One region of the Arthrobacter sp. BC5 genome, then DNA from elsewhere that is predicted to be linked to it. Evidence: riboswitches for the same ligand, from Rfam matches in the RefSeq annotation. Region 1 holds a riboswitch; each other region holds the start of a gene.
The links. Region 1 has a riboswitch for S-adenosylmethionine ahead of sfnG (dimethylsulfone monooxygenase SfnG). Riboswitches for the same ligand answer to the same signal wherever they lie in the genome.

Region 1 (4,537 bases):
TGCCACGAACCCAGCTGCAGCCACAGGGTCTTCGCGCCGACGTCCAGCGTCTCCTGCAGCACCGAGGGCAGGTCGTCGTGCTTGCGGAACACGTCCACGACGTCGGGAACCTCCGGCAGGTCCCTGAGCGACGCGTAGGCCGGCTGCCCCAGGATCTCCTTGGCCACCGGGTTCACGAAGTACAGGCGGTACGGTGAGGAGGACTGCAGGTAGGTCGCGACGAAGTAGGAGGCCCGGGAGGGCTTGTCCGATGCCCCGACGATCGCCACGGACCTCGCGTTCCTCAGCAGGTTCAGCCGTTCGGGGGCCGAAGGCCCCTCCCAGGTCCGTTCCGGTGCGGTGCTGCTCATGCTCCCACTCCTACTGCCCGTGTTGCCGACGGGTCGTCGTCGTTCTCTCCCGCGGACTCCTGCGGGAGTCCGTCGAAGGCTGCGTCCGGGGACTCCACAGCAGCTTCGAGTGCCTGGTCGAGGTCCCACAGGATGTCGTCGAGGTCCTCCAGTCCCACCGAGATGCGGACGAGGTCCTCGGGCACCCCCGCCGCCACGAGCTGCTCGGCGGAGAGCTGCTGGTGCGTCGTCGAGCCGGGATGGATCACGAGGGTGCGGGAATCGCCGACGTTCGCGAGGTGCGAGGCCAGCTGCAGCGACTCGATGAACTTCTGGCCCGCTTTGCGACCGCCCTTGATGCCGAAGCTGAAGACCGACCCGGGTCCCTGCGGCAGGTAGGTCTTCGCGCGCTCGTGGTGAGCGTGGGTGGGCAGACCCGCATAGTTGACGTACTCCACGCGGGGATCGGCCTGCAGCCATCGCGCCACGGCCGATGCGTTCTCGAGGTGCTCGTCGAGGCGCTGCGCGAGTGTCTCGACGCCCTGCAGGAGCTGGAAGGCCGACGACGGCGAGAGCGAGGGCCCGATGTCGCGCAGCTGCTCGGTGCGGAGCTTGGTGAGGAAGCCGTACTCGCCGAAGTTCGCCCACCACTGGATGTTGCCGTAGGAGGGCACCGGCTCGGTCATCATGGGGAACTTGCCGTTGCCCCAGTCGAAGCGCCCGCTCTCCACGATCACGCCGCCGAGGGTGGTTCCGTGCCCGCCGATGAACTTGGTGGCGGAGTGGATCACGATGTCCGCGCCGTGCTCGATCGGCCGCACGAGGTAGGGCGTGCTCAGCGTCGAGTCGACGATGAACGGGATTCCGGCGTCGTGCGCGACCTTCGCCAGCCCGGCGAGGTCCGCGATCTCACCCGAGGGGTTCGCGATCACCTCGGCGTAGACGGCCTTGGTGTTGTCGCGGATCGCGGCCGCGTAGTCGGCCGGGTCCGTTCCTGGCACGAAGGTGGTCTCGATGCCGAACCGGCGCAGCGTGACGTCCAGCTGGGTCACCGTCCCGCCGTACAGCTGGGAGGCAGCCACGATGTGGTCGCCGGCCTGGCACAGGGCAGCGAAGGTGATGAACTCCGCGCTCATGCCCGACGCCGTCGCGACCGCCCCGATGCCGCCCTCGAGCGACGCGATGCGCTCCTCGAACGCGGCGACCGTCGGGTTGCCGATACGCGAGTAGATGTTGCCGTACTTCTGGAGCGCGAAGAGGTTTGCGGCGTCGTTGGTGTCCTTGAACACGAACGACGTCGTCTGGTAGATCGGCACTGCCCGGGCACCGTGCGTGGCGTCGGGGGTCCCGCCGGCGTGGAGCGCGCGCGTGCGGAAACCGAAGGAACGTTCTGCCATCAGACACCTGCCTTGCTGGATCGGGATACTGCGAGGGTGGATTCGGGATCGAAGTCGACGCCGGCCTTGCGGGCGGCATCGGCCTCGAGCTCGCGCACGATCGGGAGGATGTCCGTGCCGAACGCCGCTACCTCCTCCTGGAAATGGAGGTAGCAGGTGAGGAGGAGGTTCACGCCGATCTTCTTGTACTCCACGATGCGCTCGGCGATCTGCTCGGGCGTGCCGATGAGCTGCGTCTTGAAGCCGTCGTTGTACTGGACGAGGTCCTCGAACGTCGAATCGGCCCACATGCCCTTCCCGTCCTTCGTGGACGGTCCGGCTTCCTGGACGGCGTCGCGGAATCCCTCGACGGCGGGGCGGTGGGCCTTCGCGACGATCTCGCGCAGGGTGTCGCGGGCCTCCTTCTCGGAATCGCGGGCGATCACAAATCCGTTCAGGCCGAAACGGGGACGGCGGCCGGCCTGTTCGGCGGAGGCCTGGACACCGGCGATGTTGTCCTTGAAGCCCTCGAGGTCCTTGCCGTTGGAGAAGTACCAGTCGGCCACGCGGCCCGCGGTCGCCTGGGCCGCTGTCGAGTTCCCCCCGAAGAAGATCTCGGGGTGCGGGCGTCCTGGGACGTCCACGGGGGCCGGGCTCAGGGTGAAGTTGTTGATGTCGTAGTACTTCCCCGACTGGCTGTAGCCCTCTTCGGTCCACAGGCCGCGCAGCACCCGGATGAACTCCTCGGTGCGGACGTAGCGTTCATCGTGCTCGAGCCACTCGAGGCCGAAGTTGACGAACTCGTCCTTGAGCCACCCGGAGACGATGTTGACCGCGGCGCGGCCGTTGGAGATGTGGTCCGCGGTGATGATGTATTTCGCCAGCACGCCCGGGTGCCACATGCCCGGGTGGACTGCGGCGATCACCTTCAGCTTCTCGGTCGCGGCCAGGAGGGCGAGGGAGAAACTCGTCGCCTCGTGCTGCTTGTCGGCGCCGTAGGACGCGGCGTAGCGGGTCTGGGAGAGCGCGTACTCGAAACCGGCGTCCTCGGCGATGCGCGCGAGTTCCCTGTTGTAGTCGAAGTCCCAGCTGGTGCGCTGTTCGATGGTCGAGACCACCAGGCCGCCGCTGACGTTGGGAACCCAGTAGGCGAACTTGAGGGGAGTGGAAAGGTCGGCGACACTCATGGTTTCCTCCATCGGTCTGGCAGTAGCACCCTTCTGTCGCCGTGGAACACGGAGGCCAGGGTTGCTGCGGCGTCAATGAGCCAGATCTCTCAGCCGCTCCGGATGGTCAGGTCGAGTGTGCCACCGAGGTGCTGCAGAACCAAAACAATGTGTCTCCGTATGAGGTCCTGTCTCGAAGCAGTCAGTGCACTGAGGACCTTGACAAAGCCGGGAGCACACCAAAGACTGACCGTGGGAGCGCTTCCACGGGGATGGACCAGCGCTCCGCTACCGGGCGATCACGCCAACCACCACCACATGAGGAGCAATGATGCTCAGCATTTCCAGGACGTGTGCAGTGACCCTTGCAGTAGCAGGGGTTCTGGTCTCCACCGCATTCTCCGCCCTGCCGGCCTCTGCCCAGGGGTCCAAGGACGGTCCGGAACAGGGAGCGGCTTCGTCCGCCACCGAGTTCTATGTCCCGATGAAGAACCACTACCACCAGGCCCAGCGCCAGATCGCAGAGTTGAGGTCTTCCGGTGACCGCGCGACCGCCGACAGCCTCAGTGCCATGGTCTCGGCCCCCCAGGCGGTCTGGGTCACGGGCAGCGATCCCGCCACCGTCACGCAGGAAGTGCGGACCACCACGCATCGCGCGGCAGGCAAGGGTCAGGTGCCCGTGCTCGCCGCATACAACCTGCCCTTCCGCGACTGTTCGCAGTACTCGGCCGGTGGTGCGACCGATGTCGCCGGCTACAAGGCCTGGGTGGACGCGCTCGCCGCGGGCATCGAGGACAGGGCGGCCCTGGTGGTGCTCGAGCCGGACGGGCTCGGCATCATCCCCTGGAACCGCGGGCTCGACGGCAACCTCGAGTGGTGCCAGCCGGCAGAGGCGAACGCCGGGACCGCGGCGGCAGAGCGTTTCGAAATGCTCAACTACGCGGTGGACCAGCTGAAGGCGCTTCCCAACACCAGGGTGTACCTCGACGGGACGCACAGCGCCTGGCTGGGCACCGGTGAGATCTCGAGCAGGCTCGTGAAGGCCGGCGTGCAGAAGGCCGACGGCTTCTTCCTGAACGTCTCCAACTACGAACTCACCGAACGCCAGTTGAAGTTCGGTAGCTGGGTGTCGCAGTGCATCTACTACGCCACCGAGATCGACCCGGGGGCCTACGGGTCCTGTGGCAGCCAGTACTATCCGGCGTCGCCCACCGACTTCTCCACCTGGGGACTGACGGACGCCTGGTACGCGCAGAACGTGGCGGGCGCGGCGAACGCGCCGTCGAACGACGAGCTTGCGCACTTCGTCATCGATACGAGCCGCAACGGCAAGGGCCCCTGGGTCCCCACGGCCGCCTACCCGGACCCCCAGGTCTGGTGCAACCCGCCGAGCCGCGGACTGGGTTACCTGCCCACGTCCGATACAGGCAACCCGCTGGCCGACGCTTTCCTGTGGATCAAGGTGCCCGGTGAGTCCGACGGCGAATGCAGCCGCGGCCTGACGGACAACGGTGGAGTCGATCCCGAGTGGGGCCGGGTGGATCCGGCTGCCGGAGCGTGGTTCCCGGAGCAGGCCATCGACCTGATCAGGAACGCCAGCACGCCCGTCCGGCCATAGCAGGGCTGGGTGTGCGCGGTCCCATCGGGCCGTGCACACCCGTCTGCA
Region 2 (4,537 bases), 880 kb from region 1:
TCACCACGGCGCTGGTGCCCGCCGCGCTCGACGCCTACTGGTGGACCATCCCGGTCCTCGTGCTCTCGGCCGTCCGGCACGCGGTCCTCGAGGAGGTGATCGTGGTGGGATACCTGTTCCTCCGCCTGCGTGAGCTCGGCTGGTCGACGCCCGCGATCCTCCTCACGAGTTCGCTGGTCAGGGGCAGCTACCACCTCTACCAGGGCTTCGGCCCGTTCATCGGCAACGTGCTGATGGGGCTGCTCTTCGCCTGGTTCTACACGCGTACCCGCAGGGTCATGCCGCTCGTGGTCGCGCATGCGCTCATCGACATCACGGGATTCGTGGGATTCGCCCTGATCGGACCGGCCATCGGCATCGGCGGATGACGTGCCGGAGCAAGCCTCGCCGTCGCTGATTTGCGCACGACAATCATGACTAAATTATCGGAGAACCGCGGTGTTACCGTGATCCCATTCAGCGGGACGGCGGCTCCGACCGGGGGCCCCACCGGACCCTTCAGGAGGAATCATGAGTGTCGTCACCAGTGTCTCCGAGTGCAGCGTCCACAACTGCTCGTTCAACCGCGACGGCTGTACCGCCGTGGCCATCACGGTGTCGGGGAGCGAGGAGCACGCGTCCTGTGCCACCTTCATCGACACCTCCGTCAGTGGGGGGCTGCCCAAGATGCTGGCCCACGTCGGTGCCTGCCAGCGCTCGGAATGCAGCTACAACCACGACCTGCTGTGCGGTGCTCCGGCCGTCAAGGTGGGACCGGGCGCCGACGCAGCGGACTGCCTCACCTACACCCACGCCTGACCACCACGGCCAGTACGAGGAATGGACCGGACGATCGTCCGGTCCATTCGTCGTCCAGTGCCGACGAGGGCTAGATCTCGACGCGGCCGTTCTCGGTCTCGAACGTCACGGACATGATGCCCGGGGTGCCGTTCGGGGCGATCCACTGCACCTGCACGCCGTCGAGCGTCTCCTCGACGGCGGTGCCCAGCCACTCGGTCACCCGCTCCGAGGAACCGGCGATGGTCAGGCAATCCAGCTTGACGGCGGCCGGGCGTGCCTTCGAGGGGTGGAGGGACTCGGTGCCGTCATCCCAGCGCAGCAGGTAGGGGACCTGCGGATCCGCGATGAGCCCCTTGATGCCGATCTGCTGCCACGTCAGTTCCTGGCCGTCCGGGAACTTGCGGTTCCCCGGCACGGCGCTGCGGCCGAGGCGCTCCTCGAACGGTGCGAGATCGTCCACGGCCACGCACCAGCCCATCCAGCCGCCGCCCGCCTCGGAGCGCGCACGCACGGCCTGCCCGAACGGGGCCTTGTCCGACGCCGGGTGGTTCAGGACCTCCACGACCTCGAGGTACTGGCCGTTGACCAGCGGGAAGATCATGTTGCGGGTGCCGAAGCGCGGGTGCACACCACCTTTCACCGGCTCCACACCGAGCTTTGCGGCGATCCGGTCGGCCGTGGCGGAAAGTCCATCGGGTTCGCAGGCATATGAGACATGGTCCAGGCGCATGCCGATATTTTGGCACTAAGTGATCTGCGTCTCGACTTAGGCTCGCCTTACCGCCGCTCCCGGCCGTCGCGGGTGCATCGGAGGGAGCCGGTCCTGCTTCACGGAGGGTCATACGGGTTGCCGGATCCGCCGTGATGGGATTTCATGAAGGCAGGTCATGAGTGCCAGCACGAAGCCCCGGCTTGCTGGCCGGCAACCCTCCAACCGCGGTGGGGTGCCCCGGGTGAGGACCAGGTTCGGCGCTACTTCGGCGCCGTGCAAGCGCGGGCTCCTGCAGGGCCCGGTCTCCTGGAGCGGCGTGCACCGGCCGGAGCATCGGACCTCGGCGGAGCCCCTTGAACAGGGAGTACCATGTCCAACGATTGGTCCTTTGAGACACGCCAGATCCATGCCGGCCAGGTGCCGGATGCCGCCACGGGAGCGCGTGCGCTGCCCATCTACCAGACGTCGTCGTTCGTGTTCCCGAGCGCCGAGAGCGCCGCGAACCGGTTCTCGCTGACCGAACTCGCGCCCATCTACACCCGCATCGGGAATCCCACCCAGGAAGCGGTGGAGACGCGGATCGCGAGCCTGGAAGGCGGGGTCGGCGCGCTGCTGCTCGCCTCGGGCCAGGCGGCGGAGACCTTCGCCGTCCTCAACATCGCCGAGGCGGGGGACCACATCGTGGCGAGCCCCAGCCTCTACGGCGGCACGTACAACCTCTTCAAGCACACGCTGAAGAAGTTCGGCATCGAGACCACCTTCGTGCAGGACCCGGACGACCTCGAGCAGTGGCGGGATGCCGTTCGGCCCAACACCAAGCTCTTCTTCGGGGAGGTCGTCTCCAATCCCCGGCAGGACGTCCTCGACATCGAGGGCATCAGCGCCGTCGCCCACGAGCACGGGATCCCCCTGATCGTGGACAACACCCTGTCCACCCCGTATCTGATCCGGCCGATCGAGTGGGGCGCGGACATCGTGGTCCACTCGGCGACCAAGTACCTGGGCGGGCACGGCAACGCCATCGCCGGGGTCATCGTCGATTCGGGCAACTTCGACTTCGCACAGCACCCCGAACGGTTCCCGGGGTTCAACACGCCGGACGAGAGCTACCACGGGCTCGTCTACGCGCGGGACCTCGGCGTCGGCAGCGCGCTCGGCGCGAACCTCGCGTACATCCTGAAGGCGCGCGTCCAGCTCCTGCGCGATCTCGGCGCCTCCGTCTCCCCGTTCAACGCGTTCCTCATCGCGCAGGGACTGGAGACCCTCAGCCTGCGCGTCGAGCGCCACGTGCAGAACGCCCAGGCCGTCGCCGAGTGGCTCGAGGGTCACGACGACGTCGAGCGCGTCTCCTACGCGGGCCTCGCCTCGAGCCCCTGGTACGAGCGCGGGAGGAAGTACGGACGGAACGGCACGGGCGCGATCGTCAGCTTCGACATCGTCGGAGGGCTCGAGGCGGGCAAGCGCTTCGTGGACGGTCTCGAACTGCACTCCCACGTCGCGAACGTGGGAGACGTCCGCTCGCTCGTCATCCATCCGGCGTCCACCACGCACAGCCAGCTCGGGGCGGAAGCACAGCTCACCGCGGGAGTGCGCCCGGGCCTCGTCCGCCTGTCGGTGGGACTGGAGAACATCACCGACATCCTCGCCGACCTCGACGCGGGCTTCCGCGCCGCCAAAGGAGCCTAGCCCTTCGTGACCACCTACCCTCCTGCTCCGCTGTACCCCGGGATCGACGGCACGCGCCCTTCGGGGGACGGGCTCCTGCGCATCGCGTCGATCGGTCCGCTGGCCCTGGAGACCGGGGGCGGGCTGCCCGAGGTGCAGCTCGCCTTCGAGACCTGGGGCAGGCTGAACCGGGATGCCTCGAACGCCGTGCTCGTGCAGCACGCCCTGACGGGCAGCTCGCACGTGGCGCGCGGCGCCTCGGAGGAGGAGGGCTGGTGGGACTCGCTCGTGGGACCCGGCCGCACGGTGGACACCGACCGCTACTTCGTGGTGTCGATCAATATGCTGGGAGGCTGCTACGGCTCGACGGGGCCGGCGAGCCTCGCTCCCGACGGCACGCCCTGGGGATCGCGTTTCCCCTTCGTCACCATCCGCGATTCCGTGCGGGCCGAGGCCCTGCTCGCCGACCAGCTCGGCATCGGGCAGTGGCACTCGGTGCTCGGCGGGTCCATGGGAGGGGCGCGTGCCCTCGAATGGGCCCTGATGTATCCGCAGCGCGTCCAGCGCTGCGCCGTCATCGCCTGCACCGCCGCCAGCTCGGCCGAACAGATAGCGTTCGCCCAGGCGCAGCTGCAGGCGATCCGGCTCGATCCCGCCTACCGCGGCGGCGACTACTACGACGGCCCGCATCCGGATGCGGGCCTCGGCCTCGCCCGCCGCATCGCGCACATCACCTACCGATCGGAACGGGAGCTCGAAGCGCGCTTCGGCCGCGCGGAACAGGACGCCGAGCAGGCCTTCGGGTCCGCGCGGCCGGCCGAGCGCGGCCGCTACCAGGTCGAGAGCTACCTCGACCACCAGGCGGAGAAACTGGTGGACCGGTTCGACGCCAACAGCTACGCGATCCTGACCGAGGCGCTCATGAGCCACGACGCCGCACGGGACCGGGGGAGCCTGGACGACGCGCTCGGCGCCGCGACGTCTGACTTCTTCATCGCCGCCGTCGACACGGACCGGCTCTACTTCCCGGAGCAGTCCCTGCGGCTCGCGGACGGACTGCCCGGGGAGGTCCCCGTCCACATGATCTCCTCGCCCGTGGGGCACGACGCCTTCCTGACCCAGATCCACCAGCTCGACGGCCGGCTCCGCACCGCCTTCTACGCGCAGTAGCAGTCCACGGTTGGGTTTCCCCGGACGGGCACCTAGTCTTGGAGCTAAGCCTGCTTAGGAGTTCACGGCAGGCACGTCCGAGGCCGACGCCCCGGACTCATCGACGGACGTTGAAGAGGAGCTGTTCATGGAACTGAGCACCATTGGCTGGAACCAGGAAGCACGCGACAAGATCCTGCTCGACTCCGACCGCGCTCTCCAGGGCGCGGT
Region 3 (4,537 bases), 560 kb from region 1:
TCGCCGTGACACTGCAGAGCCGGCGTTCCTGGAAGAGTTCCTCGGCGTAGTGCAACTCCGGGATGTCGCTGAGGTAGATGCCCGCGATGGCCAGGGTGCCACCACGGTCCAGCGCCCGCAGCGCGGCGGGGACGAGGGCGCCGGCGGGCGCGAAGAGGATGGCGGCGTCCAGCGGCTGCGGTGGTTCCGCGGCCGCTTCCCCCACGAAGGCTGCGCCCAGGGCCGAGGCCAGGCGACGGGCGCTCTCGGAGCGCGTCATCACGGCTACCTCCACTCCCTCGAACATCGCGACCTGCGCGGCGAGGTGGGCGGACGCTCCGAACCCGTAGATGCCGAGCCGGCCGCCCGGCCGTACCCCGGAGCGGCGCAGCGCCCGGTACCCGATGATCCCGGCGCAGAGCAGCGGTGCGGCTTCCTCGTCGGAGAATTCCGGCGGCACGGCATACGCGAAGGCCTCCGGGACGGTGACGAGCTCGGCATAGCCGCCGTCGTCGTCCCAGCCCGTGAACCGCGGAGACAGGCACAGGTTCTCGTCGCCGCGGACACAGAAGCGGCAGGTGCCGCACGTCGAGCGGAGCCACGCGATTCCCACCCTGTCGCCGAGGCGGAAGAGCCGGCAACCGGGCCCGGTCTCCACCACGTCACCGATGATCTCGTGTCCCGGCACCGTTCGCGCGTGCTTCGCGGGCAGATCGCCCTCGACCAGGTGCAGGTCGGTCCGGCACACCCCGCAGGCCCTGACCCGCACCAGGAGCTCGCCCGGACCGGGGACGGGGTCGGGCCGGGTGCCGAACACCAGCGGCGGGGCGCCGACGCCGGTCACCGGCCCGGCGTCGCGGGCATGCCGGGCGTCGCAGTCGATCCACCAGGCCCGCATGGCCTACCCGCCCTTCCGGGCCGGATCGGGGTTGCCCGTCCGAGGCCGTGCCGGATCGTGGATCTGTGCACCGTCCTCGAGGGCCATGGGAACTCCCCTGTGTAGAGCCCCCATCGTACGCTTCACGAGCCCTGCACTCCGGGGGTGGTTCTTCCCTGTCCGCGCCGGGCGGACCCCGGACTCGGCGGGAGCGGTCCTATCACCGGTCTCGCCATTATCCGCAGTGCCTGCTGTGACCAACGGCGGAGGCACTGCAGCGGCAACCGGAACCGCTGCGACAACCGCGGCCACGGATGCCTCAGCTACCGCTGCGACCGGGGGCGATCGATAGCTCTTGCAGCGCACCGGTACTGACCGGCGGCACTGGCGGTCGTGAAGCCGCAGGCGTTGCAAGCTCCGGCAGTAGCGGTGGTACAGGAGGAAGACCGGGCGCCGGAAGCACCGGTGGACTCGGTGGTTCGAACGCGTCCGGCCCGTCCGGGCGAACGGGCGGGAGTTCCGGTAAGAGTTCCGGTGGTCCTCCGGACGCAGAGCAGCGGCCGGAACGGTTTGTGGCGGAGGTGTCACCGATCAGCGTTGCCGGCAACGGAGCGGTGGTGCTGGCGGGAACAGCGGGGTCCGGTTCGAACGGGCCAACGGGCGCGCAGCCTCAGGCCGAGCGGACCCGCGCACCTACAGAATCGCCGACCGAGTCACCGGCCCATTCAGCAGGAGGCGAATCGACGGCTGAGGGCTTCCGGGCGGGCTCGCCGAAACGTTCGGACCCTTTATGACGTTCGTGGACGTGACTTTTTGGTTCTCAGCTGAGGGGTCATTTATCGTCATCACAGAATCAAGAGTTCCAGTCGATGGCCCTGGCCGGCTGGGCAGCAACCCTCTCCCGTAGTGGGGTGCTCCAGGTGAAGATTCGGCCGCCGGGTCATGTCCTGGACGGCAAGTATGGACTCTCCGATGTGCCGGGCTGTCCGCCTGGCATTTTTTCTTGAAGGAAGAATTATGACCTCCTCCCGTAAGTTCCTGGCCGTCGCTCTTGCCCCGTTCCTCGCCCTGACTGTCGCGTGCGGCTCCTCCGGCGCCAGCACCGAGGAGGGTGCTGGCGGAGAGAACGAGAAGGTACGCCTCGGTGTGGTCGGAGCGAGTGACCCCGAGTGGGCGATCTTCACGGATGCGGCTGCAGAGGAGGGAATTGACTTGGAAGTCATCGACTTCGCGGAGTACACGCAACCCAACCCGGCCCTCAGCGAGAGCGAGCTGGATCTGAACCAGTTCCAGCACCTCGTGTACCTCGCCCGATACAACGTCTCGAGCGGCGAGGAGCTCACCCCGGTCGGTTCGACGGCGATCTACCCGCTGGGTCTCTACTCCACACAGTACGAATCGGTCGAAGACATCCCCGAGGGTGCCACGGTGGCCGTACCCAATGACGAGAGCAATCTTGCTCGCGGGCTGCTTGTCCTGCAGTCCGCCGGGCTAGTCACTCTTGAGGACGGTGGCAGCGCCTTCTCCACCATCGACGACATCGACGAAGGAGCGTCGAAAGTCACGGTTACCACCCTGGATGCCTCCTTGACCCCGACATCTCTGCCGGATGTTGCCGCAGCCATCATCAACAACGATTTCGTCGAGGACGCGGGTCTGAGCTTCGAGGATGCCCTGGCCAAGGACGATCCCGCTGACCCGGCCGCAGCCGCCTACGTCAACGTATTCGCCTCACGTGCCGGTGAGGAGAACAACGAGACGTACCAGAAGCTGGTCAGTATCTACCAGGACACGCAAGAAGTCACCGGTGCCGTGCAGGAGACGTCCGGTGGAACGGCCGAGTTCCTCAAAGTACCTACGGAGGAGTTGAAGAGCTCGCTGGAGAAGGTCGAGGAAGATACCCGGGCCCAGGGCTGATCACCTCTGACACCGTGTGGCCGGCCCGTGGACATGTCAGGACCATCCGACGTCGTCGGGTCGGCCGCACAACCTCCCACCTAGGACCCCATGCCTCTCATCTCCTTGCGCAACGTCACCAAGAGCTTCCCTCCGGGGCGCCGCGGTGAGGCCCCCGTTAACGCCATCGACAATGTCAGCCTCGACATCGAGGCCGGCGAGATCTACGGCATCATCGGGTACTCCGGCGCCGGCAAGAGCACCCTGGTGCGCCTGATCAACGCACTGGAGAAAGCGACTTCCGGTGAGATTGTGGTGGACGGCCAACACGTAACAGGTGTTCCCGACCGGCAACTGCGCACCCTCCGCCTCGATATAGGCATGATCTTTCAGCAGTTCAACCTATTCAGCGCCAAAACTGTATGGAACAACATCGCCTACCCTCTCCGCGTCGCCGGCAGGACACGCACCGAAATCCAGGAGCGGGTTACGGAACTGTTGGATTTCGTCGGGCTCAGCGACAAGGCCTCGAACTATCCCGAACAGCTCTCAGGAGGCCAGAAGCAGCGCGTCGGTATCGCACGGGCCCTGGCTACATCCCCGAAAATCCTCCTGGCCGACGAGGCAACCTCCGCACTGGACCCGGAGACCACGCATGAGGTCCTACGCCTGTTGCGCCGCGTGAACGAGGAACTGGGTATCACCATCGTGATCATCACCCACGAGATGGACGTCATTCAAACTCTGGCGACCAAGGTGGCCGTCATGGACCGCGGCCGAATCGTCGAACAGGGAGACGTGTTCGACGTCTTTTCCAACCCACGCGAAGCCTCGTCCCAACGTTTCGTGTCCACCGTGATCCGCGGCATCCCGGCACCGGACGAGCTGGCAGCACTCCGCGAACGACACGAAGGACGCATCGTCACCTTCTCCTTCCGCGACGGGGACCCCTCCCAAGCATCCGTGTTCCTCGAACTGGCAGCCGCCGGAATCGAATTCGAACTCGTATATGGCGGTATCAACGACATCCGTGGACGCGCCTTCGGGCACCTCACCCTCGCCCTCAACGGACAGGACGACGCCATCGACGCGACTCTGCAGCACATGGTAAGCCGAATCAATGTAAGAGAGCTCGCCTGATGGAAGACCTCCTACCCCTCACCCCGCAACTCTGGGAAGCAACCTACGAGACCCTCTACATCGTCGGTTTCAGCCTGCTCTTCGGTGGCATCGGCGGGCTCCTCCTGGGCATCGGCCTCTACACCACCCGGGCAGGCAGCATCCTCGGCAACCGCGCCGTCTTCGGAACACTGAACGTCATCGTCAACATCTTCCGACCCATCCCATTCATCATCTTCCTCGCCGCAGCCCAGCCCCTCGCCAGGGCGGTAACAGGAACCGGTATCGGCAACAGCGCCATCATCTTCACGCTGTCCCTGGCCGCAACGTTCGGCATCAGCCGCATCGTGGAGCAAAACCTGCTGACCGTCCAACCTGGCGTTATCGAGGCAGCACGCTCCGTCGGAGCCGGAAGACTGCGCATCATCCTCACCATTCTCATCCCCGAAGCCCTCGGTCCACTGATCTTGGGGTACACGTTCATCTTCGTGGCCCTCGTCGACATGTCAGCAGTTGCCGGGTCCGTCGGCGGTGGAGGACTCGGAAACTTCGCCATCCAATACGGATACCGCCAGTTCAATCCTGTCGTCACCTGGGCCGCCGTCCTCGTCATCGTCCTACTCGTACAAGCAGTGCAGCTCCTCGGCAACGTCCTCGCGAGGAAAG
Region 4 (4,537 bases), 350 kb from region 1:
TCGGCGACCTGGCGAACCGTGTCCATCTCGTGCGTGATGAACACGACCGTGAGGTCGAGGTCGCTGCGCAGTTGGCGGATGAGGCCGACGACGGAGTGCGTGGTGTCGGGGTCGAGCCCGGACGTCGCCTCGTCGGCCAGGAGGATGGACGGCCGCAGCGCGAGGGCCCGTGCGATGCCCACTCGCTGTGCCTGGCCGCCGGAGAGCTGGAACGGGTAGTGGCCGGCCTTGTCGGCGAGGCCCACGCGGTCGAGGAGTTCCGCGACCCGGGCACGCGCCTCCCCAGGAGTCACACCGAGGTACTCGAGCGGCAGCGCGATGTTCTCCGCGGCCGTCCGGCGGCTGAGCAGGCTCGAGGACTGGAACACGGTCCCGATCCGCCGGCGGGCCTCACGGAGGCGCTTCTCGGGCAGCCCGGACAGCTCCTCCCCGTTGACGACGACGGACCCCGAGGTGGGGCGCTCGAGCAGGTTGATGCACTGGGCCAGGGTGCTCTTGCCGGCACCGCTGGGGCCGACGACCGCGGCGATGGAGCCCGTGGGCACCTCGAAGTCGAGGTCGTCGAGCACGGTCACGGCGGTGTCGCCGCGGCCATAGGTCTTCGTGAGGTGGCGTAACGAGATCATGTCGTTCCTTGGGCAGGCGGAAGCAGGGACGGTGCAGGACCGGACGCGCGCGTCCGGCGGTGGAAGGGCGAAAGGAGGTTCAGGGGCGCACGTGCTGGAGCCGGTAGCCCGCGCCCCGGTGCTCCTCGGGCAGGCGGTCGCCCTTGCCGAACAGCTTGTTGCGCAGGGTCCCCTCGACGTACTCGGTGGGATAGGCGCCGCGCTTCTGCAGTTCCGGAACCACGTAGCGGACGACGTCCTCGAAGGACCCGGGCGTGATGGCGTAGGCGAGGTTGAACCCGTCCACGTCCGTCTCCTCGACCCACGCCTGGAGTTCATCCGCGACCTGCGCCCCTGACCCGACGACCCGCGGGCCGAGGCCGCCGATACCCGCCCACTCCGCGATGTCGCGCACGGTCCAGGGAGCGCCGTCGTCGTTCACTTTCTGGAAGTTCGCGACGGCGGACTGGATGGCGTTCGACCTCACGTTGCCGATGGGCTCGTCGGGGTCGTAGACGCTGAGGTCGATCCCCAGCCAGCCGGACAGCAGCACGAGCGCTCCCTCGTAGCTGACGTACTGCTGGTAGTCGGCGTGCTTGGCCTGCGCCTTCTCCTCCGTCTCGTCCGTGATGACCGTCAGCATGGTGTAGATCCGCACGGAGTAGCGGTCGCGTCCCTCGGCCTCGACGGCGTCTCGGATCTTCGTGACCACGTCCTTGAGGATCGACTTGGTGGGCGCGCCGACGAAGACCGCCTCGGCGTTGCCCGCGGCGAAGCGGATGCCGCGAGGCGAGGCGCCGGCCTGGTAGATCACCGGTGTGCGCTGCGGGGAGGGCTCGCTGAGGTGGATGCCCGGGACGGTGAAGTACTCGCCGTCGTGGTTGATCTCGTGGACCTTGGCGGGATCGGTGAACACGCCGGTCTCACGGTCGCGCACGACGGCGTCGTCCTCCCAGGATCCCTCGAGCAGCTTGTAGAGGACCTCGAGGTACTCGTCAGCGTGGTTGTAGCGCTCGTCGTGCTCGAGCTGGTCCTGGTTGCCCATGTTGCGGGCAGCGGAGGGCAGGTAACCGGTGACGACGTTCCAGCCGACCCTGCCGTTGGTGAGGTGATCCAACGTGGAGAGCCTGCGCGCGAAGGGGTACGGGTGCTCGTAGGCGGTGCCGGCGGTGACGCCGAAGCCGAGGTGCTCCGTGACGAGGGCCATGGCGGAGACGAGCAGGAGGGGATCATTGACCGGCGTCTGCGTGCCCTGGCGCAGGGTGGCCTCGTTGGAGCCGCCGTAGACGTCGTACGTGCCGAGAACGTCGGCGATGAAGATGCCGTCGAAGAGTCCCTTCTCCAGGGTCTTCGCGAGGTCGGCCCAGTAGCGCAGGTCCTTGTAGCGCCAGGACTGGTCCTCCGGGTGGCGCCACAGTCCGGGCGACTGGTGGCCCACGCAGTTCATGTCGAAGGCGTTGAAGCGGATATGGCGGGGTGCAGGCACGGGGAATCCTCATGTCGGGGCACTGCCAGGGGAAGCGCCATACTTGCCCGAACGGTGTATGCCGGGCCGAATCCTCACCTGGGGCACCCCACTACAGCGAGAGGGTTGCCGTCCAACAAACCAGGGTTTTGCGTTGGAACTCTTGATTCTGGTTCGAGCGTAGGGGCATTCGCGCGCCGACGTCCACACGCTCCTGTCACAGAGCGTCACGAAGGCATGCTGCCTCCGGCGGAGACGCCCTACCGCAGGTAGGACGCCCCGTTCACGTCGACCACGGTGCCACTGACCCAGAGCGGGGCCTCCGTGGCGAGCCAGGCAACCGTCTGCGCAACCTCCTCCGGTGTCGCCACGCGGTTGAAGGGACTCTGCGACCGGACGGCATCCCCTCCCGGACCCTCCAGCACGGGCTTGCCCATGTCCGTCTCCACGAAGCCGGGCGCGACGGCGGCCGCGAGGATGCCGTGTGGCGCGAGCGCGACGGCGAGCGACTGGGTCATGGAGTGCAGCGCGGCCTTGCTGGCGCCATACGCGGGAGTGAGCGGCTCGCCGCGATAGGCGCCGCGTGATCCCACGCTGACGAGGCGCCCGCCGTCGGGCCCTGACGGGCGGTCGAGGAGATGGCGGGCCACGAGCCAGGCCAGGTTGGCCGGGCCGAACAGGTTGACGTCGAGCGTGCGCCGCCAGGCGTGCTGCCAGTCGTCGAAGCTGGTCGTCGCAACGGGGTGGGCTTCGAAGATACCGGCGTTGTTGATCAGCACGTCGACGCCCCCGAGCTCCTGCACAGCCTCATCGACGACGCGCCGGCACTCCCCGGCGTCGCCGACATCCCCCACGACGACGGTGTGGCCGGCGCCGGGAAGGCCGGCTCGGACCGTCTCGGCCGCCGCAGCGTCACGGCCGGCGTGAACGCCGATGCGGTGCCCCCGCCCGGCGAGGTGGTGGGCTATGGCGGCACCGATCCCTCGGCTCGCCCCTGTCACCAGGATGCTCAGTGTCATGGACCATGACGCTACATCCTCGATGACCGCGGCGGACCACGTGTGCTGGGGGTGGAATACACGTGAATTCTGGGAGACCGCCTTGCTAGGCTGTCAAGCCACTGCCCATGGCCATGCCCTTCCGGTAAAGGACTCTGATGGACCCATTCACCACGGACTTCGACAAGGGGATCCTGAGGCTCACGTGGAGGAGGGGCGTCGAGATCACCCGTGCGAACGGGGTCGCCGCCGCCCGCGCCCTGGCCGAGTTCCACGGTCCCGCGCCACTGCCGCTCCTGGTCCACATGCACGGCATCGCCGGCGTCACGCCCGAGGCACGCGTGGGCATGGCCGCCTACCGCGCTTTCTCCAAGGTCGCGCTCGTGGGTGAGGACGCCGTCGACGAGGTGATGTCCGGCTTCTCCCACCGGTCCCCCACCGCGACCCGCTACTTCACCTCGGAGGCCGAGGCGCTCGCCTGGCTGTCGGACAAGAGCACGGCCGAGCAGAGCGCACAGCCCGCACCGCAGCACGACTGAGGCTGTGCGCAGGTGCGAGACCGGCGTTGACCCTCCTCGCACCGGGTGCCACAGTGACAGCATGAGCACCCAGAACATGGAGAGCACCGGGAACGCCGGAGTCCAGGTCAGCAACAACGAGGCGAGGAGCCGCTACGTCGCAACGCTCGACGGCGACGAGGCCGGCATCGCGGCCTACGAGCGCTCGGGCGACACGATCGTCTTCACGCACACCGTGGTGGACGAGGAGGTCGAGGGCCACGGTGTGGGCAGCACCCTGATCCGGCATGCGCTCGACGACGCCCGCGGACAGCACCTCACAGTGGTGCCGCAGTGCGAGTTCGTGGCGGCGTTCATCGAGGACCACCCCGAGTACCAGGACCTCGTGGGCTAGGCTGCGGCGCGGGCCCGCCCGCCCAGTGCCGCATCGATCAGCACCTCGGCGGCACGCCGAGCCTGCCCTGCCGCCTCGGATGTCCCCGCGATCGCCGCCGTCGTCTGCGCGCCCTCCGCGAGGATCGAGAGCTGCGGTGCGAGGTAGGCCGGAGCGCCGGCGTCCTCCGCGAGCTGCCCGACGTACTCCTGGAAGGACGCCTTGTGCTCCCGCGCGTAGTCCGCCACCTCGTGGCTGACGGCGCCGAGCTCCGCGAAGCTGTTGATGAACCCGCACCCGCGGAAGGAATCCTCGCCGAACCACTGGGCGAGGAAGTCGAAGATGGCCAGGAGCCGGTCCCGCGGCGTCCCGGCCTGCCGGACCCTTGCCTCGAGGCCCTCCTCCCACGAGGCATGCCGCCGTTCGAGGACTGCCATCACGATGCTGCTCTTCGAGGGGAACTCCTGGTAGAGCTTCTTGAGCGAGACGCCCGCTGCGGCGCGCAGCTCGTCCATGCCGACAACCTGGATACCCTTCGCGTTGTACAGCTCGTCAGCGGTCTCGACGATGCGGGTGCG

Region 2: another riboswitch for S-adenosylmethionine. It lies ahead of AC1MFI_RS17335 (bifunctional o-acetylhomoserine/o-acetylserine sulfhydrylase); the one in region 1 lies ahead of sfnG (dimethylsulfone monooxygenase SfnG).
Region 3: another riboswitch for S-adenosylmethionine. It lies ahead of AC1MFI_RS06385 (MetQ/NlpA family ABC transporter substrate-binding protein); the one in region 1 lies ahead of sfnG (dimethylsulfone monooxygenase SfnG).
Region 4: another riboswitch for S-adenosylmethionine. It lies ahead of AC1MFI_RS02095 (LLM class flavin-dependent oxidoreductase); the one in region 1 lies ahead of sfnG (dimethylsulfone monooxygenase SfnG).

Annotation. Positions count from the first base shown of each region.
Region 1 covers NZ_CM155273.1:844,092-848,628, reverse strand. The annotation lists gene AC1MFI_RS03695 (CoA-binding protein) at 1-350, opposite strand, end outside; gene AC1MFI_RS03690 (O-acetylhomoserine aminocarboxypropyltransferase/cysteine synthase family protein) at 347-1,726, opposite strand; gene sfnG (dimethylsulfone monooxygenase SfnG) at 1,726-2,904, opposite strand; SAM riboswitch class I at 2,898-3,001, opposite strand; gene AC1MFI_RS03680 (glycoside hydrolase family 6 protein) at 3,230-4,489, shown strand.
Region 2 covers NZ_CM155273.1:3,702,645-3,707,181, reverse strand. The annotation lists gene AC1MFI_RS17350 (CPBP family intramembrane glutamic endopeptidase) at 1-368, shown strand, start outside; gene AC1MFI_RS17345 (DUF1540 domain-containing protein) at 511-798, shown strand; gene AC1MFI_RS17340 (VOC family protein) at 869-1,510, opposite strand; SAM riboswitch class IV at 1,664-1,780, shown strand; gene AC1MFI_RS17335 (bifunctional o-acetylhomoserine/o-acetylserine sulfhydrylase) at 1,862-3,178, shown strand; gene metX (homoserine O-acetyltransferase MetX) at 3,185-4,327, shown strand; gene AC1MFI_RS17325 (hypothetical protein) at 4,455-4,537, shown strand, end outside.
Region 3 covers NZ_CM155273.1:1,403,353-1,407,889, forward strand. The annotation lists gene AC1MFI_RS06380 (zinc-dependent alcohol dehydrogenase family protein) at 1-877, opposite strand, end outside; SAM riboswitch class IV at 1,708-1,823, shown strand; gene AC1MFI_RS06385 (MetQ/NlpA family ABC transporter substrate-binding protein) at 1,874-2,773, shown strand; gene AC1MFI_RS06390 (methionine ABC transporter ATP-binding protein) at 2,864-3,892, shown strand; gene AC1MFI_RS06395 (methionine ABC transporter permease) at 3,892-4,537, shown strand, end outside.
Region 4 covers NZ_CM155273.1:495,685-500,221, forward strand. The annotation lists gene AC1MFI_RS02090 (methionine ABC transporter ATP-binding protein) at 1-626, opposite strand, end outside; gene AC1MFI_RS02095 (LLM class flavin-dependent oxidoreductase) at 706-2,091, opposite strand; SAM riboswitch class IV at 2,126-2,239, opposite strand; gene AC1MFI_RS02100 (SDR family NAD(P)-dependent oxidoreductase) at 2,331-3,089, opposite strand; gene AC1MFI_RS02105 (SpoIIAA family protein) at 3,227-3,607, shown strand; gene AC1MFI_RS02110 (GNAT family N-acetyltransferase) at 3,669-3,980, shown strand; gene AC1MFI_RS02115 (TetR/AcrR family transcriptional regulator) at 3,977-4,537, opposite strand, start outside.